Regions from separate parts of the Neobacillus sp. 19 genome, predicted to be linked through region 2. Evidence: predicted binding sites of a transcription regulator. Region 2 holds the regulator's gene; each other region holds the start of a gene.
The links. Region 2 encodes LexA, which represses DNA repair genes until DNA is damaged. Its sites were predicted from a motif close to CGAACATATGTTCG; they were not measured.
Positions count from the first base shown of each region.

Region 1: ACO1D1_RS16510 (DNA polymerase thumb domain-containing protein) is a predicted target of LexA. The motif match lies at 3,467-3,480, and genes of this name have one in related genera.
Region 3: uvrB (excinuclease ABC subunit UvrB) is a predicted target of LexA. The motif match lies at 5,075-5,088, and genes of this name have one in related genera.

Region 1 is NZ_JBMPZU010000052.1:72,794-81,074, reverse strand. It holds gene ACO1D1_RS16520 (SNF2 helicase associated domain-containing protein) at 1-3,136, shown strand, start outside; gene ACO1D1_RS16515 (YqzH family protein) at 3,207-3,398, opposite strand; gene ACO1D1_RS16510 (DNA polymerase thumb domain-containing protein) at 3,543-4,802, shown strand; gene ACO1D1_RS16505 (YolD-like family protein) at 4,824-5,159, shown strand; gene ACO1D1_RS16500 (CDGSH iron-sulfur domain-containing protein) at 5,196-5,399, opposite strand; gene ACO1D1_RS16495 (iron-sulfur cluster biosynthesis family protein) at 5,548-5,880, shown strand; gene ACO1D1_RS16490 (alpha/beta hydrolase) at 5,901-6,815, opposite strand; gene ACO1D1_RS16485 (hypothetical protein) at 6,959-7,099, opposite strand; gene ACO1D1_RS16480 (hydroxymethylglutaryl-CoA lyase) at 7,180-8,082, opposite strand; gene ACO1D1_RS16475 (acetyl-CoA C-acetyltransferase) at 8,232-8,281, shown strand, end outside.
Region 2 is NZ_JBMPZU010000030.1:223,926-232,206, reverse strand. It holds gene ACO1D1_RS08590 (trimeric intracellular cation channel family protein) at 1-88, opposite strand, end outside; gene hflX (GTPase HflX) at 292-1,551, shown strand; partial or broken gene ACO1D1_RS08580 (aminotransferase class I/II-fold pyridoxal phosphate-dependent enzyme) at 1,566-2,836, shown strand; gene ACO1D1_RS08575 (MerR family transcriptional regulator) at 3,261-3,662, shown strand; gene glnA (type I glutamate--ammonia ligase) at 3,700-5,034, shown strand; gene ACO1D1_RS08565 (DUF4257 domain-containing protein) at 5,088-5,369, opposite strand; gene lexA (transcriptional repressor LexA) at 5,581-6,204, opposite strand; gene yneA (cell division suppressor protein YneA) at 6,366-6,692, shown strand; gene ACO1D1_RS08550 (YneB family resolvase-like protein) at 6,708-7,355, shown strand; gene ACO1D1_RS08545 (DUF896 domain-containing protein) at 7,431-7,661, shown strand; gene tkt (transketolase) at 7,837-8,281, shown strand, end outside.
Region 3 is NZ_JBMPZU010000031.1:158,103-166,383, reverse strand. It holds gene uvrA (excinuclease ABC subunit UvrA) at 74-2,947, opposite strand; gene uvrB (excinuclease ABC subunit UvrB) at 2,955-4,934, opposite strand; gene ACO1D1_RS09685 (CsbA family protein) at 5,298-5,537, opposite strand; gene panF (sodium/pantothenate symporter) at 5,611-7,062, opposite strand; gene ACO1D1_RS09675 (YhdT family protein) at 7,059-7,343, opposite strand; gene ACO1D1_RS09670 (hypothetical protein) at 7,488-8,281, opposite strand, start outside.

The sequences.
Region 1 (8,281 bases), on a different contig from region 2:
TGTCTCCTTCAAACGAGGGGAGGCGTTTTACCGTGCGAATAAAGTAACATTCGAACATTATGATTCTGACTTGTGTAAAGCAACGGTAGTGGGAACGGAAGATTTCCATGTTGTGATTGAAAGGAAAGAAGAAAATGGATTTCAGTCAAGGTGCAGCTGCCCTAAGCTTGCTTCTTTTCAAAAGGATTGTCAGCATATTGCCGCTGTTCTACTCGCAATTGACGATTTTCAACGTAACGGAACCACACCGCCCGGATTTACCACAGAACCGATAACTAACGACTCAAATCTGGCTGCAGGTTTGCTGAACATTTTCAATCATCAGCCAAAACGCTCAAGCGGCCATCAGCTTCACTTTGAAAATAGAAAAGTGCTTGATGCCGTATTTGTCTGTAAACCAATTATGATAGAAGAGGGATTCCACATGTTTGGGATGGAGCTGATGATCGGACAAACAAAGGTGGAAAATATTAGGGGCTTCCTTGGAAGTGTAACAGAGGGTCATCCAAGCCCGCTGTTGTATAATCCGAGCCTCCACTGTTTCCAAAAAGATGCGGATGCCGTGATTCAACATCTCATCCAAATCGTTCAGGATAATCAGAACACGCAATCGAACATACCTGCTAGTAAGGAACTGCTCCTGATTCCTCCGTCTTCTTGGAAACATCTCGAGCCCTTGCTTGCCAGGGCTCCTAGGGTGAGGATAGAATACGATGGCGATATTTTTGACGGTTTCACCGTAACGGAAGAACTGCCTCCTTTGCAGTTTGACTTTACAGAAGCTGAAGGCAATAACTATTTGTTAAAGGTCAAAGGGTTGTCCCGTATGATTATATTAGATTCATATGCATCGGTTGTATCAGCCGGAAAAATTATCAGAATGAAAACCGAGGATTGCCAGCGGCTGGCGGATCTTAAACAGATGCTGAATGCTTCAGGGGCGAATCAAATATCCATTCCTTCAGAGCAATTAAAACACTTTTTTGAAAAAGTAATTCCGGGTTTAAAAAAATTAGGTCATGTTCAATTATCGCAGGCTCTTGCAAGAGAATTTATGAAAACACCTCTTGTTGCCAAATTGTACTTGGATCGGGTTAAAAATCGTCTGCTTGCCGGTCTGGAATTTCACTACGATAATATTATCGTCAATCCATTGGAGGACAGGAGCATTTTTGCCGGTTCAAGGATTATCAGGGATGAAGAGAAGGAGAACAAAATTCTGCAATGGATGGAGGAAAGTTCCTTTTCAAAGACTGAAGGCGGTTATTTTTTGCACAATGAAGGGTTGGAATATGAATTTCTTTATCATGTTGTCCCGAAGCTTCAAAAATTGGTGCAAATTTATGCGACGACAGCCGTACGAAATCGGATTTTTCGCGAATCTGCCCCTCCGTCAATAAGAGTGAGGTTGAAGAAAGAACGAACAAACTGGCTGGAATTTAAATTTGAGCTGGATGGAGTTTCGGGACAGCAAATTAAAGAAGTTCTGCGGGCGCTTGAGGAGAAAAGAAAATATTATCGTCTTCGAAACGGTGCGCTTCTTTCATTAGAATCAAGAGAGTTTCAGGACATCCAGCGGTTCTTACAGACGATTCCTGCACAAAAGAAAGAGCAGGAAGACAGCTTGGTGGTCTCGATTATGCAAGGGCTTCCTCTGCTCGATTCAGTTGATGATAGTCAAGTACTCATCGTAGAGGATTCATTCCGTCAATTTCTTGATCATCTCCGCCATCCCGAGCATTTGCATTTCGAGGTGCCAGTGAGTCTCGATTCGGTTTTGCGTGATTATCAAAAACGAGGTTTCCGATGGATAAAGACACTTGCCTATTACGGGTTTGGCGGTATTCTTGCCGATGATATGGGTCTTGGTAAAACGCTGCAAAGTATTGCATTTATTTTATCAGAGTTAGCTGTGATTCGGGAAAAGAAGCAGCCGGTTCTAGTTGTTTGCCCGTCCTCCTTATCGTATAACTGGCTAAGTGAACTGATGAAATTTGCACCGGAGATTGAGGCGGTTGTTGTGGATGGCAATCAAGCGGAGCGGCAACGGATTCGGGGAGAGGCAGTGGAAATAGATGTGATGATCACCTCCTATCCGTTGTTGCGTCGGGATATTAAATGGTATCAGAAACAAACCTTTCATGCTGTATTTTTCGATGAGGCCCAAGCTTTTAAGAACCCAGTGACCCAAACCGCCAGGGCTGTAAAAAGATTGCAAGCCACTCACCGCTTTGCCCTTACCGGCACGCCGATAGAGAATTCTTCAGAAGAACTGTGGTCTATTTTTCACGTGGTGTTTCCTGAATTATTTAGGGGGTTAAAGGAATTTAGCAATCTAACACGGAAGAAAATCGCCCGTAGAGCCCGCCCCTTTTTGCTGCGCAGAATGAAGGAGGATGTGGCCTCCGAACTTCCGGAAAAATTAGAGTTCATCGAGACAGCAGAGTTGCTTCCTGAACAAAAGAAACTGTATGCCGCTTATCTGGCAAAGCTCAGGGAGGATACGTTGAAGCATCTCGATAAAGATACGATTCGGAAAAATCGGATAAAAATTCTCGCTGGTTTGACTCGCTTACGGCAGATTTGCTGCCATCCGGCATTGTTTGTGGATGGGTATCAAGGCGGCTCTGCGAAATTTGAAATGCTGCTGAGGATTGCAGAGGAGTCTAGGATGTCTGGACGCAGAGTGCTAATTTTCTCTCAGTTTACAAAAATGCTTGAGCTGATTGGGAGAAGTTTAGCGTTAAAAGGGCTTCCCTTTTTCTATCTGGATGGAGGAACTCCAGCTGAAGAACGATTGGAAATCTGCAATCGTTTTAATGAAGGGGAACGTGATTTCTTTTTAATTTCTTTGAAGGCAGGAGGGACTGGACTTAATTTGACGGGAGCGGATACGGTCATCTTATATGACCTCTGGTGGAATCCCGCCGTTGAGGAGCAGGCCGCTGACCGGGCACACCGCATCGGTCAAAAAAATGTCGTCCAAGTCATCAAGCTCATTACTCGCGGCACCATCGAAGAGAAAATCAGCGAACTGCAGGATCAAAAGAGAAACCTGATTGAAGAAATGATCGATTCCGAGGAGCGTGGGACTTCTAGTCTTACGGAAGAGGATATCCGGGAAATACTGACTTAAAAAGCATTCATGAGGACTGAAACCAAGCTTGCGGCACGATTTTTGTCCTCATGAACCTACAATATGGCAGTTAGTCTGCCAAAAATTCATACACGGCATCATTTACTATCTCAAATAAATCCGCAGTTGGATCTTCCTCTTTTACTTGAAAAATCCGCCCAGTCAGTTTTTCTAAATCACTATCGCCAATCGGCACGGAATCACCCTCATAGTACTGTCTAAAGCAGTTCTTAATCATTTTTACCACAAGCTTTTTCTCCATCGACACACCTCATCAATCATTATATCGTTTTCTCCAATCGAAATCCTGCAAGAAAATTCCATTGAATACGAACGCATATTCGCTTAAAATATGAATATGATAATAAAGAACGAATGTTCGATATTTGAGTTGGGGGGAAAAGTCATGGTCGATTATAGCGCATTACCGAAAAATAAAATTTTATGCGTGGACATGAAGAGCTTCTATGCAAGCTGTGCTGCTGTCATAGAAGGCCTTGATCCTTTAACTTGCTATTTGGCGGTGGCCGGCAACAAGGAGCGGCAAGGAAGCGTCGTGCTCGCAGCTTCACCACGGCTAAAAAAGGAATTTGGCATCAAAACAGGCTCCCGCTTGTTTGAGATTCCCAAAGATCCGCGTATTCGAATAGAGGAGCCTAAAATGGCAACCTATTTACGGATTGCAACAGAAATTTCCCGTGTGTTTAACCGCTATGTACCAAAAGAAGCCATTCACACATACAGCGTTGATGAAAGCTTTATAAAAGTGGATGGTGCTCTGCATCTGTGGGGCGATGCCCACACGATTGCCCAAAAAATAAGAGATGATATTGAGCGGGAGTTTCAGCTGCCATGTGCCGTTGGTATTGGCCCTAACATGTTACTCTCAAAGCTTTGCCTTGATCTGGATGCCAAGAAAAAAGGAGTAGCTGAGTGGACGTATGAAGATGTCGGGACAAAGCTTTGGAACGTGTCTCCGCTCAGGGAAATGTGGGGAATTGGCAGGCGCGTTGAAAAAACATTAAATGGCATGGGTATTTTCACTGTTGGTCAGCTGGCCCGCTACGATTTAGAAACGCTGGAAAAGAAATTCGGCATTATGGGAAATCAGCTTTATTACCATGCCTGGGGAGTGGACCTTTCTGACCTAGGGGCGCCAATTATCCAAGGACAAATCAGCTTTGGAAAAAGCCAAATTCTCTTAAGGGACTATAAAGAAGAAGCAGAAATTAAGACGGTTATTTTAGAAATGTGTGAGGAAGTCGCCCGAAGAGCGCGGACACATCGTAAGGCTGGAAGAACTATTAGTCTTGGGGTTGGTTACAGTCAAGATGAATTTGGCGGCGGCTTTCACCGTTCCAGAACCATCCAGCAGCCAACAAATGTGACGATGGAGCTTTACCACGTCTGCCTTGAATTGTTTCATGAACATTATTCTGGAAAAACAGTGCGGCAGATTTCGATTGCCATCAGTAATATTGTTGATGACCATGAGCTGCAGCTCGATCTATTTGACATGGGGGCTTATAAGAGGCGGGAGCTTGGTTATGTAGTAGATGCTGTCCGCAAACGCTTCGGCTCAGGTTCCCTATTGCGCGCTGTATCTTATACAGCTGCCGGAACTGCTAAACACCGGGCAACACTCGTTGGCGGACATAAAATGTAACGAAGAAAGAAGGAGAGACGCATGATTCGCGACCGCGGGAGAATCAAATGGACGTCGATGATGCTTCCTGAGCACGTGAAACTGCTCAGGGATTGGGTAAAGGAAGATGGCTATGAACAGAAACGGGAAATGGATGAACAGCAGCTGGAACTCATGAACGAGACACTATCTGAAGCGATTGAGTTTAATCAGTTTGTCACGATTACCCATTACCGGAATCGGAATTATGAAATCGTAATCGGCAAAATCCATTACTGGGACGAACTGACGCAAAGGCTTCATGTCGTTGATCGCTTTGAAGAAGTGCACCGAATTTCGATTGATGCGATTGCTGATATCCGGATAGCCGATCAATAAAAGAGCGGCCCCAATTGGAAGCCGCTTCTCTTACTCCTACTCTGTTGGCACGCGAACCTGGGATTCAAAATTCCCTTTATGAGAGCCATCGCAAAACGGTTTATTTTTAGACAGACCACACCGGCAAAGAGAAAACGATGGTTTGGTTGTGTATACATTGCCTTCCCCATCTAATAATTCCACATCACCGGAAATTCGAAGTGAACCATTATCATTTACTTTGATTTGAACCTTTGACATAAAAGCACCCCTTTAAAATTGTTCGGATTAACTTTGAGATTAACTGGAATTACAGGAAAATGCAAACAAAAGGCTGCAAGCAAAAAAATAAGCGTCCTAAAAAAACTGTGCTACAATCATCATATGCCTAGTGAGGGGAGCTTTGAACATGGAAATTATCATTACAGAAGCCGCAGCTGAAAAAATAAATGCGAGAGTTGAAGGCCGAGAAGGCTATCTGAAATTAAAATACGATACCGATGGATGCGGCTGTGCCGTAAACGGTGTAGTGGCCTTGTGGTTTGTTCAAGAATTGGATAAAACCGATATTGCTATTGAAACAAACGACAAAACCGTGTACGTAGAAAATTCAAAAATGGTTTTCTTTGATGAAGAAATGAAGATCGATTTCTCGCAAAGCACCAATTGCTTTCAATTAAAAAGTCCACAGCAAATATTAAATGGACATATGAGCTTTATACTTAAGGAAAAAACAGACTGATCCAATGGACAGTCTGTTTTTTAACTAGGTAATTCAACATATTTCTGCAAAAATTCGTCAATGACCCGTTCATAATCGCTGCGGTTTTCATTAAAGGATTGGGCGTGCCGGCCATTTTCAGCAATATAAAGCATTTTGGGACCCTTTTTTTGTTCAAATAAATCCTTTGACATCGAAGGCAAAATAAAATCATCTTTCCGGCTATGGATAAATAGGACTGGATGTTCAATATTTTCAATGACAGAAATCGGCGAGACATTTCGAATCGAATATTTGTCCCGGAGGCGCAAAAGAGCATCGCCAACCGGAAGTAAAAGTCCGGGGATTAGCTTGAAGTCTTTTTTTATCAGATAGGCAAGCTGTTCCTTAAAATCAGAGAAAGGGCAGTCGGCGATATAAAAATCAGCCCCGTCCTCAAGGAGGCCGGCATATAGCAGCATCGTAGCGGCGCCCATCGATTCCCCGTGAATTCCCAGTTCCAATTCAGGTCCTTTTTCTTTTTTAAGCCAATCAACGACTGTCTTTAAGTCGAATTTTTCATAGTGGCCGAAGCTAGTCGTTTTACCGCCGGATTCCCCGTGGCGGCGATGGTCGTAAATTACGGCATTAAACCCGCGCTCCAAGAAAAGGTTCGCATATTTAATTGAATTAATCTTCGTCTCCGTCACACCGTGAGAAATAACGATATAGCGGTTCGTCACATGCGGCTCGACAAGAACCGCCTTGATCATATAACCAAAAGGGGAAGGAATATCAACATCCCGCTTTGGCAGTGATTCAAATTCATCGGGATTATACCTGCCGGATTCCTTTTCCCGTTGTAAAATCAAATCCTCATCCTTCTTTTTCATATACATCAACCGGTTAGTAAAGTACAAAGCAAGAGATAGCCAGAAAAACAACAAAACAAACAGTGCTCGAAATGCCTTTTTCAATAAGGAGCACCTCCCGAATAATGATTATTTATACGATATGTACCCCGAGATATCCGGGCCACAATTAAATCATAACATGAAAAAAGCCGCGGAAACCAATGAGCGGCTTTGAGTATTTTCCAGTGCGCTTGCGCTTTTCTGATTTATTGCTCTGAGTTTTGTCGTTTGGTTGGATGCAATGCCTTTTCTAGTTCCTCGGCGGCAATCATCCGCTTGCCTCCGCCTGCTGTATCTGCATAATTTTTCCCGCTTTGACTGTTCCCTTTATCCCGCTTTTGGCTCATTGTCGTAGTCTCCCTTCATGCTGGTCTCATTTAATAAGATGGATTACTGGAAGACTGATTATTCATAAAAGAATCTTAATCTATACGGTTTGTGAATGAAGTCGATAATAGCTGGTTTCAATCTCGCGTGAAAGATGAGGCCGAACAACATTAATTGCCTTTATCAGTTTGGTAAGATCGACACCGGTTTCAATACCCATCCGCTCAAGCATGTAAACCACATCCTCTGTAGCAGCATTTCCGCTGGCACCGGGTGCAAATGGACAGCCGCCAAGTCCGCCGGCAGATGTATCTAAGCGGTCGATTCCCGCCTGAAGAGAAGCTAAAATATTTGCAAGGGCAAGCCTGCGTGTGTCATGGAAATGGGCTGTTAAAAGCGTCGATGTAAATTCCTGTTTTAATTTAGAAAACAAAGAAAAGGCTTCATTTGGTGCTGCCATTCCAATGGTATCAGCCACGCTTAATTCATCGACGCCCGCCTCAACAAATTCGCGGCAAAGCGCTAATGTATCACTTTCATTGATTTTTCCCTCATAAGGACAATAAAACGCAGTCGAAATGCAGGCGCGGACAAAATAATTTTTTTCTTTTAGTTCATGGATAATCGGCTTTAGTTCTATCAGACTATCTTGTGTTGTTTTGTTTATATTTTTAAGATTAAAGCTGTTGCTGACACCGACAAAAACGGCAACAGCTTGACAATTGGTGGAATAGACACGGTCAATTCCTTTACGGTTAGGAGCTAAGACAATGTCCCTTGCATCTGTATTAAGGCAGTCGGTGACAATTTCCGCAGCATCCCCCATCTGCGGCACCCATTTCGGTGAAACGAATGAAGTCAGTTCTATTTCTTGCAGCCCGGCATCCCGCAAACCGGCAATAAATTGTTTTTTGGTATCTGTTGGAACAAATAATTTCTCGTTTTGCAGTCCATCACGCGGGCCTACTTCGATAATCGTCACCTTTTTAGGTAAAGTAAACATCATTTTCCCCCTCCATTCATCATACTTTCATTGTAGTGGGATTAATTTCAAAAAATCAAGAATAATAGAAATTTTGACAAATTAAGAGGACTTTCTGTGTTTTCAATAGAAGTAATAATGGTAAAAAGGTTGAAGGGGAGAGAGACGTAATGGGCCAAACAGAGGTAGTTATTGTCAGTGCTGTTCGAACTGCACTTGG
Region 2 (8,281 bases):
AAATATCATATTCCTCTTCCATGGCCACAATCGCGCCGCTGACAGCAAAGGCGATGGTGCCAATCATACTTAAAACTTCCCATGTCATTTTATCCGATTTCTCCTTGATGTCTATTATAATAAAAACTATGTTCATAGTAAAAAATACTCAAATAACAATAAAATTTTATCACGATACCGGAAAATTACAACAACTATTTTCTTATCTTGCAGTGCAAGGGAAAATTAGAGTATGGATTCATTTTTTGGTATGATGAGTGGTAGAGCTTTTTAAGGAAGGAAGGGTGCTCAGTGGAACAAAAGGAAACGAGAGAGAAAGCAATCCTGGTTGGTTGTCAAACCAACGATAATGATGATCGGCGTTTTCACTATTCGATGGAAGAGTTAGGTTCATTAACGGAAACCGCTCAAGGTGACGTATTGATGTCTGTCGTCCAAAAACGGGACCGGGTACATTCGGCAACCTATATCGGGAAAGGGAAAGTGGAAGAGCTAAATGCGCTTGTCGAGGAGCTTGAGGCGGATTTGGTTATTTTTAATGATGAACTTTCTCCAAGCCAAAAGAGGAATCTTGCTTCCGAGGTGAATGCAAGGATTATTGATCGAACCCAACTTATACTTGATATTTTCGCGCAAAGGGCACGCTCGAAAGAAGGGAAACTTCAAGTGGAACTTGCGCAGCTGCAATACATACTGCCGCGGTTGGCTGGTCAAGGTATCTCTTTATCTCGTCTTGGCGGGGGAATTGGTACAAGGGGTCCAGGGGAAACGAAGTTAGAATCGGACCGCCGCCATATTCGCCGCAGGATCGATGATATTAAAACCCAGCTTTCAGTTGTCGTTCAACACCGCGAACGCTACAGGGAAAGAAGAAAGAAAAACAAAACGTTTCAGGTTGCCATTGTCGGCTACACAAATGCCGGGAAGTCCACCCTTTTTAATCGTTTATCGGAAGCGGAATCATATGAAGAAAATCAATTGTTTGCTACCCTTGATCCGATGACACGCAAATTAATATTACCTAGCGGTTTTTTATCTCTAATTACCGACACGGTTGGCTTTATTCAAGACCTTCCAACGACGCTCATCGCAGCATTTCGCTCAACACTTGAGGAAGTGAAGGAAGCAGACCTGCTTCTTCATGTAGTCGATATGTCGAATCCCGATTATTTTCAACACGAAAAAACAGTCAACAAACTGCTTGATGATTTAGATATAAAAGATATCCCGCAGTTAACGGTTTATAATAAAAAAGATATTAAGCACCAGGACTTCGTTCCAACTGCCAATACACCAACCGTCTTTATCAGTGCCTTCGACGAAAATGACCGCCAGGCATTAAAGGAGAAATTGGAGAAGGCTGTGATGGAAAAAATGGTTCCATATGATGTGAAGGTGCCATCTGCAGAAGGAAAGCTCCTTTCTCAATTAAAAAATGAAACCATCTTAAGAGAGCTTAAATTTGATGAAGAGCAGGAAGTTTATCGCTGTAAAGGGTATACCCTTGAAGATCATCAAATTACAGGACAATTACAGAAATTTAAACTATAGAATGGAGTAACAACATGTTTCAACAGTTAAAAAGTGGGGAAAAGCTTCAGCCGATCGTAAGAATGGTGGAGGATAAAATTGCAGCCGTACATAAAGAAATCGATGAAAAAATTGAAAGCAATCAATTCCGGGTGTTGCGGAGTTTTCAAACCAATCGGGTGAGCGATACTCATTTTATCCCCTCAACAGGTTATGGCTACGATGATAGCGGCCGCGATACATTGGAATTAATTTATGCGGATGTCTTTGGCGGAGAAGCCGGCCTTGTCCGCCCGCAGATTATTTCCGGAACACACGCCATTTCCATTGCCTTGTTTGGTGTTCTCCGGCCAGGCGATGAGCTTCTTTATATCACGGGTAAACCATATGATACCCTTGAAGAAATCGTGGGAATCCGTGGGAACGGGGTTGGTTCATTAAAAGAATTCGGCATTTCTTATGATAGCGTGGCGCTTACAGCTGAAGGCGGAATTGATTGGAAGACAGTAGCAGAAAAAATAAAACCGAATACGAAAATGATCGGAATACAGCGCTCAAAAGGCTATGCCACACGGCCATCGTTTACCGTTGCGGAAATCGGCGAGATGATAAGGTTTGTCAAAGAAATAAAAGAAGATGTTATCGTCTTTGTTGACAATTGTTATGGAGAATTTGTTGAGGAACAAGAGCCTTGTCATGTTGGGGCCGATTTAATGGCAGGTTCACTCATTAAAAATCCTGGCGGCGGGATTGCCAAGACCGGCGGCTACATTGTCGGTAAACAACAATGGGTGGAGGCATGTTCTTATCGAATGACTTCACCGGGAATTGGGCAGAAGCCGGTGCTTCTCTCTACAGTCTGCAGGAAATGTACCAGGGATTCTTTCTGGCGCCGCATGTGGTAGGCCAAGCGTTAAAAGGCGCTGTATTTACTGCAGCGATGCTGGAAGAATTGGGCATGAATTCATCGCCGCGATGGGATGCCAAGCGGACGGATTTAATTCAATCGGTCCAATTCGATGACCGTGATAAAATGGTCGCTTTTTGCCAAGCCATCCAATTTGCTTCACCGATCAATTCCTACGTGACGCCATACCCAAGCTATATGCCGGGCTATGAAGACGATGTCATAATGGCGGCAGGCACATTTATTCAAGGTGCCAGCATTGAATTAACGGCGGATGGCCCCATCAGACCGCCCTATGTCGCCTATGTACAAGGCGGCCTCACCTATGCCCATGTAAAAATGGCAGTTTGCCTTGCCATTGACCATTTAGCGGAGAAAGGGTTAATCGAACTAAATTAGGGTTAATTCGTTTACTTTGGACAGCTTTAATAAGTTGTCTTTTTTTTGTTACGCACTACTCTGAAGGGGCATTGCATTTGGATTCGCTCAATGAATGGAAAAATTCGCCCATTGAACCTTCAAATTCGCTCGTTGAACTCAATGAAGGACTTTTCGCGTCCTGATTTCTAATAAAAAGTCCTTCATCAAGAAAGTGAAGGACTATTTGCCTGTTTTTCCGGTGAAAAGGGCACCTACGAGATTCTGGACGGGCAAATTATCTAGGATAATTATCGTCCATAACACCCAATTACATAATAAATTAACAAAAATTCACAAAAAACCACTAATAAAAAACCATGTTAGAAAACCTAACATAGGATTGACATCTTTTTTAACACAAAATATAATACAAATATGATTTAACTAAAGGAGGAGAAATTTGGTGAGTGGAAAGGAAATTCGTCGTTCCATGCCACTGTTTCCCATCGGAACCGTCATGCAGCTAACAGAATTAACAGCAAGGCAAATCCGCTACTATGAAGAACACCAATTGATTTCTCCAGCACGAACCGATGGAAACAGGCGACTATTTAGTTTAATTGATATTGATAGACTTTTAGAAATTAAAGATTTAATTGACCAAGGTGTTAATATGGCTGGAATCAAACAGCTCTTCTTGGTCAAAGAACAACAGGCAACCGTTTTAGAACAGCAAGTGGAAAAAGCAAAGCCTGATATTTCAGATGATCAGCTTAGAAAACTGCTTAGAAACGAATTGTTGCACTCGGGCAGATTAAATCGGTCATCCCTAAGACAAGGCGATATCTCACGTTTTTTTCATTAAGAAATTAAAGGTTTTCAAAATCGGGAGGGTTTTTCAAATGGCAAAGTATACGAGGGAAGACATTAAACGACTGGCATCAGAAGAAAACGTAAAATTTATTCGTTTACAGTTTACTGATATTCTTGGCACGATTAAAAATGTTGAGATTCCAATTAGCCAATTAGAGAAGGCATTGGATAACAAAATGATGTTCGATGGTTCCTCAATTGAAGGATTTGTTCGAATTGAAGAATCTGATATGTATTTGTTCCCGGATTTAGATACATGGGTAGTCTTCCCGTGGACAGCTGAAAAAGGGAAAGTAGCCCGCCTTATTTGTGATATTCATAATTCTGATGGTACTCCGTTTGGCGGTGATCCTCGTAATAACTTAAAGCGTGTTTTAAAAGAAATGAACGAACTCGGCTTTACAGATTTTAATCTAGGACCTGAACCGGAATTTTTCTTATTTAAATTAGATGAAAAAGGACAGCCAACATTAGAGTTGAATGACCATGGCGGATATTTTGATTTTGCGCCAACAGATCTTGGTGAAAACTGCCGCCGTGATATTGTACTTGAATTGGAAGAAATGGGCTTTGAAATCGAAGCTTCCCATCATGAAGTAGCGCCGGGTCAACATGAAATTGACTTTAAATATGCGGATGCATTAACAGCGTGTGACCAAATTCAAACCTTTAAGCTTGTGGTGAAAACCATTGCTCGTAAACATGGCTTGCATGCTACATTTATGCCAAAACCATTATTCGGTGTCAATGGATCTGGAATGCACATGAACTTGTCTTTATTTACGAATGGTAAGAATGCCTTCTTCGACCCAACTGGTGACTTACAAATGAGTGACAATGCCCGTCACTTCATCGCTGGCATTCTAAAGCATGCACCAAGCTTTACAGCAGTAACCAACCCGACAGTTAACTCTTATAAGCGTCTAGTACCGGGATATGAGGCACCATGTTATGTGGCATGGTCTGCGCAAAACCGTTCACCATTAGTTCGTATTCCGGCATCACGCGGTTTAAGCACACGTGTTGAAGTGCGCAGCGTGGACCCTGCAGCTAATCCATACTTAGCAATGGCCGTGCTATTAAAAGCAGGATTAGAAGGAATTAAAAATAAACTAACACCTCCAGAACCAGTTGACCGAAACATTTATGTGATGAGCAAAGAAGAAAGAATAGAAGAGGGAATCAATGACCTTCCACCAACATTAGCGGAAGCCTTAGAGCTATTAAAGGCAGATGAAATCATTGTTTCCGGTCTTGGGGAACACATCTTCGAACACTTTGTTGAGGCAAAGGAAATTGAATGGGATATGTTCAGAACGGTTGTACATCAGTGGGAACGCGACCAATATATGAGCATGTACTAGAAATCCTCAGAAAAAAGGAAACACCCAGTATCGAAATACTGGGTGTTTTCCTTTTATTTTTCGTCGTTGTTCTCCTGCAGCAATTTGAATTTGGAAAGGACAGCCTCACTACTGATTCCGGCAATAATAGAAAAAATTGTAATTTCAACCAATGAATTTGGAGATGTATAAAGGACGAGGAGAAGGGAAGCAATCGCGCCTAGAAGCAATTCTTCTAGAAAACCGAGATAAATGAACCTTTTTGTTTTCCGTGGCATGACAATTTTTCCATACTTTCGAACATGTCCAATAATCCCTACCGACCCACCAATCACTAACGAGAAAATAATGTCCATTAACACTGTTTCTCACACTCCTTAAGCCTATTATTTTTTGGACCTAAGGTAAATCATGGTGTACTACCATTATATTAAATATTTCCAACATGAGAATGAGTAAAAATACTGAATTTTCCATATATTTATATAAGTTATGTAGCTAAAATGAAAATTTTCCCAATAAAAATGCACAGAAAAAGAGCCGGCATTACTGCCGGCTCTTTTCATTTTAATGAATATGACGATAAACACCAATTACTTTTCCTAGAATAGAGACATTCCTTAATATAATAGGATCCATGGTAGAATTTTCAGGCTGCAGGCGAATGTAATCCTTTTCCTTGAAGAATCTCTTACATGTTGCCTCGTCTTCTTCCGTCATAGCTACTACTATATCACCGTTATTAGCAGTTTGCTGCTGCTTAACAATGACATAGTCCCCGTCAAGAATCCCGGCTTCTATCATACTTTCACCCATGATTTCCAGCATGAAAACCTGTTCATCGGATGGTGCAAGACTTTCCGGCAGTGGAAAGTACTCTTCCACATTTTCAATCGCAGTGATCGGAATACCTGCTGTAACTTTCCCAACTATTGGAACATTTACTACTTTGTTTCTTGGGATATTTGCTGCCTCATCTGCTTCTAATATTTCAATTGCTCTTGGTTTGGTAGGATCGCGTCTGATAAGACCCTTACTTTCTAATCTTGCTAAATGTCCGTGAACCGTAGAGCTGGATGCAAGTCCAACCGCTTCGCCAATTTCCCGTACAGAAGGGGGGTATCCTTTACTTCTAACCTCATCTTTTATGAAATCCAGGATATCCTGCTGCCGTTGTGATATTTTTACCATGATAAAATGCACCTCACCTGGTTAATGTTGTCTTTATTATAGCATGTTCCCTATTTTTATACAAACATAAGTTCGAAAAAGTAGTTGACAACAAACAAACGTTCGGATTATAATAAAAACAAATAAAAGGGAACGTACATTCCTATTAGAGGTGCGAACACATGAAAAAATTATGGAACCAATACTCTTATGCTATTACTCTTATTATCTTGAGCTGCTCCTTAGCTTTCATATTATCATTTCAGCACCATCCGAAGAACCAGGATGACTATGTTAAAGTAACCATTTCTGAAGGAGATACGCTCTGGGAGATTTCCAGCCAATATACTGGACAGCATTCATTATCTCCAGATGAGTTTGTAAGCTGGGTCAAGAAGCATAATGAAAACATCAGTGATCAAATATTCCCCGGCGAAGAAATCATTATTCCCGTTAGTAAGAAGAGATCTTCTTCTACAACAGAACTTGCAAGTGCCCCACAAGAATAGAAAGGATGTTCTTTCGTGAAAGCAATCATATACTGCCGTGTCAGCACGAATAAAGAAACACAGGAAACATCACTAAATCGTCAGGAAGAGGAGCTAATCCAGCTGGCGAAACAGTGTCAATTTGAAGTAATGGCCATTATTAAAGAACAAGCGAGCGGTTATGATTTTGAAAGAGAAGGAATACTAGATGTATTAGAACGAATTAAAGATTCACAAATACAGGCTTTATTAATCCAGGACGAAACACGGCTTGGTCGAGGAAACGCGAAGATTGCCCTCCTGCATTGCATTTTAAAAGAAGGTGTTAAGCTGTATAGTATTTCCCATAATGGTGAATTGGAGCTGTCAGAATCAGATTCAATGGTATTGAAAATTGTCAGTATGGTGGAAGAGTATCAGCGGAAGCTTCATAATGTCAAAATAAAACGAGGCATGAAGCGGGCAGTACAGCAAGGTTATAAACCAGAGAAAAATTTAAAAAACCTTGGCAAAGCGTCAGGCAGAGAGAAAATTGAAGTTCCGGTTGAACAAATTGTAAAATTACGCAATAATGATTTAACTTTTGCGGAAATTGCTGCCATGCTCAGGGGCTTTGGTTACAACATTTCGAAAGCGACCGTACATAGAAGATACCAGGAATATATCGATTCATTGGAAGAGTAGACCTTTTGCCTTGTCAGAAGGTCTTTTATTTAGTAAAATCAGATATCTTAATTAGTTTGAAAGGAAGGTTCTTGAATGCTGTCAAAAGAAAAAATGGCTAGAATTAATGAACTGGCAAGAAAAGCAAAAGCAGCTGGACTAACAGAAATTGAGGCGAAAGAACAATCGAAATTACGCAGTGAATATTTGGCAACTTTCCGTTCCAATATGCTTGATACATTAACGAATACAAAGTTTATCGATCCGGAAGGCAAAGATGTGACCCCCGAAAAACTAAAAGCAAGGAAGAAGAATAAACTTCACTAAAAGTAAGGAATACATTTTTGGTATTCCTTTTTACATACAGAAATCAAATAAGTGACAAAATAAGAAATAATCAAGACTTTTATGTTTTATTTATGTTTATTGGTTGAATTAATAGCAAGAGCAATATAATATTAATGATGTATTTCGTATTAGTTATAATGAAAGGATGTAATTCATGTTTAATACTATTGATGATTTATCCGTTACTTCTATACGCACGCTCGCAATTGATGCAATTGAAAAGGCAAATTCGGGACATCCTGGGATGCCAATGGGTGCTGCACCAATGACTTATGCATTATGGACCCAGATTATGAACCATAACCCAAAGAATCCTCATTGGTTTAACCGTGATCGCTTTGTCTTATCAGCAGGACATGGTTCAGCGCTATTATATAGCATGCTTCATTTATCGGGTTACAATTTATCAATGGATGACCTGAAACAATTCCGTCAATGGGGAAGTAAAACTCCTGGTCACCCTGAGTATGGCCATACTGAAGGTGTAGAGGCTACAACAGGACCACTTGGTCAGGGTATTGCAATGGCAGTGGGAATGGCGATGGCAGAACGCCATGTCGCAAGCGTTTATAATAAAGACAATTATGAACTTGTGAACC
Region 3 (8,281 bases), on a different contig from region 2:
CAAAGAAGACCATATTTTTCTACTCCATATGAAGTACAAAAGAGCCGGATTTCATCCGGCCCTTCTCCTAAATTTATGCTTTTACAGTACTTTTATCAGCAATTAGCTGTTTCATTCGTTCTCGATCCCGAGCGAGGATTGGCTTTAAGTATTTTCCGGTATATGACGCAGGGGTTTCTGCAATCTTCTCCGGTGTTCCAGTCCCAACAATTGTTCCGCCTTTGTCTCCTCCCTCTGGACCAAGGTCGACGAGGTAATCGGCTGCTTTAATGACATCAAGGTTATGCTCAATGACTAAAACAGTGTCGCCATTTTCCACTAGACGCTGCAGCACAACTAGCAAACGGGAAATGTCATCCACATGCAGCCCGGTTGTCGGCTCATCCAAAATGTAGAAGGTCTTCCCGGTCGAACGTCGGTGAAGTTCCGATGCAAGCTTCACGCGCTGGGCTTCGCCTCCGGACAGCGTCGTTGCAGGCTGGCCAAGTTTCACATAGCCAAGTCCGACATCCAAAATCGTTTGAAGTTTGCGGCTGATTTTTGGAATGTTTTCGAAAAATTCTACAGCCGCTTCAACAGTCATATCAAGAATATCGGAAATGCTTTTCCCTTTGTATTTTACCTCTAATGTTTCCCGGTTGTAGCGTTTCCCATGGCACACTTCGCACGGAACATAGACATCAGGCAAAAAGTGCATTTCAATCTTGATAATCCCATCACCGCGGCAGGCTTCACAGCGTCCGCCCTTGACATTAAAGCTGAAGCGGCCCTTTTTGTACCCGCGGACCTTTGCTTCATTCGTTGCTGAAAACACATCGCGGATATCATCAAATACACCGGTATACGTAGCCGGATTAGAACGCGGTGTTCGCCCGATTGGCGACTGATCAATATCGATAACTTTTTCTAAGTATTCAATTCCCTTGATACTCTTGTGTTCCCCCGGCTTTGTTTTGGCACGGTTAAGCTTTTGCGCCAGTGATTTATGAAGTATCTCGTTAATGAGCGTACTTTTTCCAGAGCCGGACACACCGGTTACGGCGGTGAATACGCCGAGTGGAAACTTCACGTTCACATTTTTCAAATTATTTTCCGATGCGCCCTTGATTTCAATATAGCGGCCATCCGGCTTGCGGCGTTCAAGCGGCAGTGGAATAAACTTCTTCCCTGACAAATATTGGCCTGTCAGCGAATTCGGGTCCGCCATTACTTCTGCAGGTATTCCGGCGGAGACCACTTCTCCACCGTGGATACCGGCACCAGGGCCGATATCAATCAAATAATCGGCGGCGAGCATCGTATCTTCGTCATGTTCAACGACAATCAAGGTGTTGCCAATATCGCGCATGCTTTTCAGTGTTCCAATTAACCGGTCGTTATCACGCTGATGAAGACCGATGGACGGCTCATCCAAGATATACATCACACCTGTTAAACGCGAACCAATCTGCGTCGCTAAACGAATCCGCTGTGCTTCCCCGCCTGATAAAGTACCGGCCATTCGGCTAAGCGTTAAATAATCAAGACCGACATTGATTAAGAAGCCAAGGCGCTCTTGAATTTCACGAAAAATCAGCTTGGCAATTTGCATTTCTTTTTCCGACAGGTGTAATTCCGAGAAAAATTGATAGGCTTCTTCGATCGAAAGGTCCGTCACTTTGGCAATGTGGCGGCCGTCAATCAAAACAGCTAACGTTTCTTTTTTCAAACGAAAGCCTTTGCAGGTTGGACATGGCTTCTGGCCCATGTATTTTTCCATTTGTTCACGGATATAGTCAGAGCTCGTCTCTTTAAACCGGCGCTCGACATTGCGGATGACGCCTTCAAATTCAATATGCCCCTCGCGGATTTGTCCAAAGTCGTTCTCATAGCGGAAATAAACTTTTTCACGTCCGGAGCCGTAGAGCACTTTTTCCAAAAGATGCTCAGGAATATCCTTGACAGGTACGTCCATATCCACTCCGAAATGGTTACAGACCGCCTCCAAGAGCTGCGGGTAATATTGTGAACTTGTCGGCTCCCATGGGGCAATCGCATGCTGCTTTAGGGTTAAATCCTTATTTGGTATCACAAGATCGACATCGACTTCAAGCTTGGAACCGAGCCCGTCACACTCCGGGCAGGCCCCGAATGGACTGTTGAAAGAAAACATCCGCGGTTCAAGCTCACCAATGGAAAATCCGCAAATCGGACAAGCATGATTTTCGCTAAACAGCAGCTCTTCCTCACCAATGACGTCGACGATGACCTTGCCTTCGCCCAGCTTCAGTGCTGTTTCAAGTGAATCCGCCACTCTGGCAGCGATTCCTTCCTTAACGACAATCCGGTCAACTACGACTTCAATCGAGTGCTTTTTATTCTTTTCCAGTTCAATCTCATCGCCAAGATCCATCATTTCCCCATCAACGCGAACCCGGACAAAGCCTTGTTTCTTCACATCTTCGAAGACTTTCACATGCGTTCCTTTTCTCCCGGATATAACCGGGGCTAGGATTTGCATTTTCGTTCGTTCCGGGTATTCAAGAATTCGGTCGACCATCTGCTCAATCGTTTGTGAGGAGATTTCGATATGGTGAATCGGACAGGTTGGATGTCCAACCCTTGCGTATAATAATCGTAAGTAATCATAGATTTCAGTCACCGTTCCGACGGTTGAACGCGGATTGCGGCTTGTTGTTTTCTGATCTATCGAAATCGCCGGGGAGAGGCCCTCAATCGCATCGACGTCGGGCTTATCCATCTGGCCGAGGAATTGCCTTGCATATGCCGAAAGTGATTCGACATAACGGCGCTGGCCTTCTGCATAAATGGTATCGAACGCAAGCGAGGACTTTCCTGAACCGGAAAGTCCCGTTACAACAACAAGCTTATCTCTCGGAATGGTGACATCAATATTTTTCAAGTTGTGGGCTCTGGCGCCTTTTACAATTAAATTCTCCATCGCCATCTGTACGTCATCCTTCCGCTTTTAATTCCAAAAGTAAGTCACGAAGCTCGGCAGCGCGTTCAAAATTAAGCGCTTTGGCTTCGGCTTTCATTTCTTTTTCCATTGTCGCAATAAGTTTTTCTTTCTCTTTCTTGTTCATCTTGCTGAATGATGAAGCCGGTGTATACTCTTCCTGCTCCTCGGCAGCATGTGTCGCGCGAATGACATCGCGGATTTCTTTTTGGATCGTCTGAGGGGTTACGCCATGCTTTTCATTATATTCCTCTTGAATCTCGCGGCGCCGCTTCGTCTCGCTGATCGCCTTTTCCATCGAATCGGTTATGCGGTCGGCATACATGATTACATGGCCGTTAGCATTCCGGGCGGCCCGGCCAATCGTTTGGATCAGGGAACGCTCGGAGCGGAGGAATCCCTCTTTGTCCGCATCAAGTATGGTAATAAGCGAAACCTCTGGTATATCCAGGCCTTCACGGAGTAAGTTGATTCCAATGAGAACGTCATATTTCCCAAGGCGGAGCTCACGGATAATTTCAATCCGCTCAAGCGTCTTGACCTCCGAATGTAAGTATTGCACTTTAATACCGATTTCCTTCAGATAGTCGGTTAAGTCTTCAGACATTTTTTTCGTCAGTGTCGTAACAAGTACCCGTTCATTTTTCTTCACACGTTCCTGAATTTCACCGATCAAGTCATCGATTTGACCTTCAATTGGACGGACTTCGATGGTTGGATCAAGCAGGCCGGTCGGGCGGATGATTTGTTGAATCATATCCGGAGTATGCTCCAGCTCATACGGACCAGGTGTAGCAGATACAAAAATGGCATTGTGTACGTGCTTTTCAAATTCATCAAAGGTGAGCGGCCGGTTGTCTAGTGCTGACGGCAGACGGAATCCATGGTCCACAAGTACCTGTTTCCGCGCTTGGTCCCCATTGAACATTCCTCTGACCTGAGGCAGGGTGACGTGCGATTCGTCGATAATCATCAGGAAGTCTTCCGGAAAATAATCCAGCAAGGTATACGGTGTGGAACCGGCAGGTCTTAATGTCAGGTGGCGTGAGTAATTCTCAATCCCTGAACAGAAACCCATTTCGCGCATCATTTCCAGATCGTAGCGGGTGCGCTGCTCAATCCGCTGTGCTTCAAGCAATTTATCTTCTGCTCGAAGCACGGCCAGTCGTTCTTCGAGTTCTTTTTCAATATTCTCAATCGCGACACGCATTTTCTCTTCCCTTGTAACGAAGTGGGATGCTGGGAAAATGGCCACATGTTCGCGTTCACCCATAATTTCACCAGTAAGGGCATCGACTTCGCGAATGCGGTCAATTTCATCGCCGAAGAATTCGACACGCATGCAATGCTCATCCCGGGAAACCGGGAAAATCTCGACGACATCGCCGCGGACGCGGAAGGTTCCCCGTTTGAAATCAATATCATTTCGTTCATATTGGATATCGACGAGGCGGTGCAGCAGCTTATTGCGCTCAATTTCCATGCCAGTCCGGAGGGACAGCACCATTTCGCGGTATTCTTCCGGCGAACCGAGACCGTAGATACAGGAAACACTGGCGATGATGATTACGTCTTTCCGTTCAAATAAGGAAGAGGTGGCCGAGTGGCGCAGTTTATCAATCTCGTCGTTGATGCTGGCATCTTTTTCAATAAATGTATCTGTCTGTGGCACATAGGCTTCTGGCTGATAGTAATCATAGTAGCTGACAAAATACTCGACCGCATTGTTCGGAAAAAACTCCTTGAACTCGCTATACAGCTGACCGGCCAACGTTTTGTTATGGGCAATGACTAGTGTAGGTTTGTTTACCTCTTTAATCACATTTGAAACGGTAAATGTCTTACCCGTACCAGTGGCGCCAAGCAGCGTTTGATGGCGTTTATTCTGCCGGATACCTTCTACTAATTGGCGGATGGCCTCTGGCTGGTCACCTTGCGGCGTGTATTTTGAAACTAATTCAAATTGGTCTTTCACCATTCATTTCCTCCCGTTATAAAAAATCACTTAACAGCTGGAAAAACTTTGTAGTGGACGGGATGACAACCGAAAAGTGTATTCTCTTAATTTCATATTCATATTCTACCACATTCAGCCAAAAACAAACCAATAATATGCGAACTAGTATTCGATTTTTTTAGACTTTGTTAAATATGTCTGTTGATTGCGCTCCAGTCGCTTCGCTTTCCGCGGGCGGTCCGGGGAGCCTCCTCGTCGCTAAAGCGACTGCGGGGTCTCCCCTGCCCCGTCCTCCCGCAGGAGTCTCGCGCCTTCCGCTCCAATCAACAGAACTAAAAAAACAAAAAGCCTGCCAATTAATGGACAGACTTGAAAGGGATACTAGCTGCCTTTCACGGCTCGCGGTTTCATCTTTGCCGCCAGCCAGAAGCCGGCGGTTAACGAGAATGCATCGATGACGATGAGCACCAAGGTATTTGTATATCCTTTATAGGCAGACGCTGCAATCAGGGCAATCGTTAAGGCAAGACCGATCAGACGATTATAGGTGACACGTGTAAAAAGTAAGACTAGTATCCCTGGCAAAATTAGCGCCGATAAAAATTGCATAACTCCTATCATTGGGCACCCACCTTATTTAAAGATTTCTGTTCATTCATTCTAGAAATTTATCAATAAAATTGCAACAAAAATATCATTGAGCGGGTGTACCTTTCAAGATAGAGCCTGCTTTTTGGGACATTAGACTAACCGCAATAAATCCTAGAAGTGATAGAACAATCGGCATGACAACGGTATGCACCCCGAATGGATTAGGATAAAAACGATCTAATAGTATATAAGACCCCATTCCTAGAATCATCGAAGTAATCGCCCCGTATTTATTTCCCTTACTCCAATACAATCCTAACACGACCGGCCAGATAAAGACGGACTCCAGACCGCCAAATGAGAATAAATTTAGCCAGACGATTAGATCAGGCGGACTCAACGCCAGCAGAATAACCAGAATACCAATAATGGCTGTTACACTAAAACTGACTTTTTTGACATGGTCCTCTTTAGCATAAGGCTTGATGTAATTTAAGTAAACATCTTTAACAAGTGCGGAGCTTACTAAAATCAGCAGGGCATCAACTGTCGACATAATGGCGGCCATCGGTGCAGCTAGAACAATTCCAGCGACAAACGGCGGCAGCACCTTCATCGATAACAGCGGCATGACAGTATCACCGATTTCAACTCCAGGAAGGACCGGCCTTGCAAAAACGCCAATCAGATGCATCCCCAGCATGATGAAACCGACCACAATCGTTCCAATAATGATGGCGCTGTGCATTGCTTTAGAGTTTTTATAGGACATCGCTCGTACCGTTATTTGCGGCAGGCCAACCACCCCGATTCCCACTAAAATCCAAAAGGAAGAAACATAGGCGGGAGTGAGCTCCCGATTAGCACCAAAGGGAGTGATTAAATTAGGATTTTCCGCTGCTAAATCGGAAATGATCTTCGGGATTCCGCCCCCGGCTTTAATGGTAGCAATCAGCAGAATCAGCGTTCCCACGAACATTACGACACCCTGGACAGCATCGGTTAAGGCGACAGCCCGGAAGCCACCGACAATAACAAAGACGAGGACGGAAAAAGCAAAGATCAATAAGGCAGTCGTATACGGCAGGCCTGTTAACGATTCAACGAGCCGCGCTCCGCCAATCCACTGGGCAGTCATCGATGAAAAAAGGAAGATGATGATACTTGCCGCAGATACGATGACAACCGTTTTACTTTTATAGCGCTCCTTCAAAAAATCAATAAGTGTAATCGCCTTATATTGCCGAGCCACAATGGCAAATTTTTTCCCAAGCACCATTAACGTAAAATAACCGGTTGCCAGCTGGGCCATGGCCAGCAGAACCCAGCCTAATCCTTTCGTATAGGCGATACCCGGACCGCCGATAAAGCTGCTGGCACTGCCATAGGTTGCCACCATGGTCATCGCCAGAATAAACCCGCCCATCTGCCGTTCACCTAAGAAGTATTCTTCGATGAACGAATTGGATTTAAGGACAAATTTATGCGACCAAAAGCCAACAGCAAAAATAATAAGTAAGAAAATGAGTAACGGGGTAATCACTGGCCAATTCACTTGATGTCCCCCTCTTCCTCTTCAAAAGGAACTTCTTTAAATAAAAATTTCACCGTTAGAATCACGAGAATTATCATAACGATTGATCCAACGACACAGCTGTAAAAGAACCAGGCTGGTAACCCAGCAATATATGTATAATTTTCAACTTGATCCGAACCGAGACCATATGCAAAACCATACCACCAAATGAAATTGATGATGACAAGGACCACTCCCATAAGAGCTTCCCTATGCGCGATTTTGAAACGCTTGTCCGGCGGATTGACTGTCTTTTTCAACAGGTTTCCCCCTCAAAATTGTTGTTCATTTTATTTTTAACGAATAAAGAACATTTTACCAAACAATTATGAGAGATAAAGAAAAATGCAAAAAAAAAACCTGTTAGGATGTGTACGATAAGTCGACTCATCCTAATAGGTTTTCTAGCGTATCCATGCTCCATTCGCGCCCAGTCTATAGCCGCCGATTTTTGTGTTGTAGGCCATGGCACCGCTGCTGTATAGGTAGTACCAGTCTTTCCCTAATTGGAGCCAGCCGGTTTTCATCGCGCCGCTGCTGTTTAGATAATACCAAGTCGTACCTAACTTTAACCAGCCTGACTTCATCGAGCCGCTTCCGTCTAAGTAATACCAAGTTGTTCCTTGTTTTAACCAGCCCGTTTTCATCGCGCCGCTGCCGTCTAAGTAATACCAGGTCGTTCCTTGTTTTAACCAGCCCGTTTTCATCGCACCACTGGCATCCAGGTAATACCAAGTAGTACCTAATTTCAGCCAGCCCTTTTGCATCGCGCCACTGCCTGCAAAGTAGTACCAAATACTATTTATCTTTTGCCAGCCCGTTAGCATTTCGCCTGCATGGTTAAAATAGTAGCGGGTTCCTGAAATGTCTTTCCAGCCTGTGGCATAATCTCCGATAGCCGGGTCATAGAAATGCCACTTACCATAGTAAAACTCCCAGTTAGAGGCAGTTGTAAACTTGATAATAATATCATTTGCTAAGCTTTGTCCTTGAGGACCAGATAAGGCATCCTTCTTAATAGTAAGGGTGTAGGCTGTAGTCCCATTTAAAACGTCAGCAGCAATGAATAAGCCATCATCGGAAACCCAACTAAATGTGTCAACAATGCCACCTGGTCCTTTAATAATTATTCCTGATTCGTCATTCACTTCCACCTTTTGATCAAAGTGAAAGCCGAAGATACTGTCTAAAGGAACTT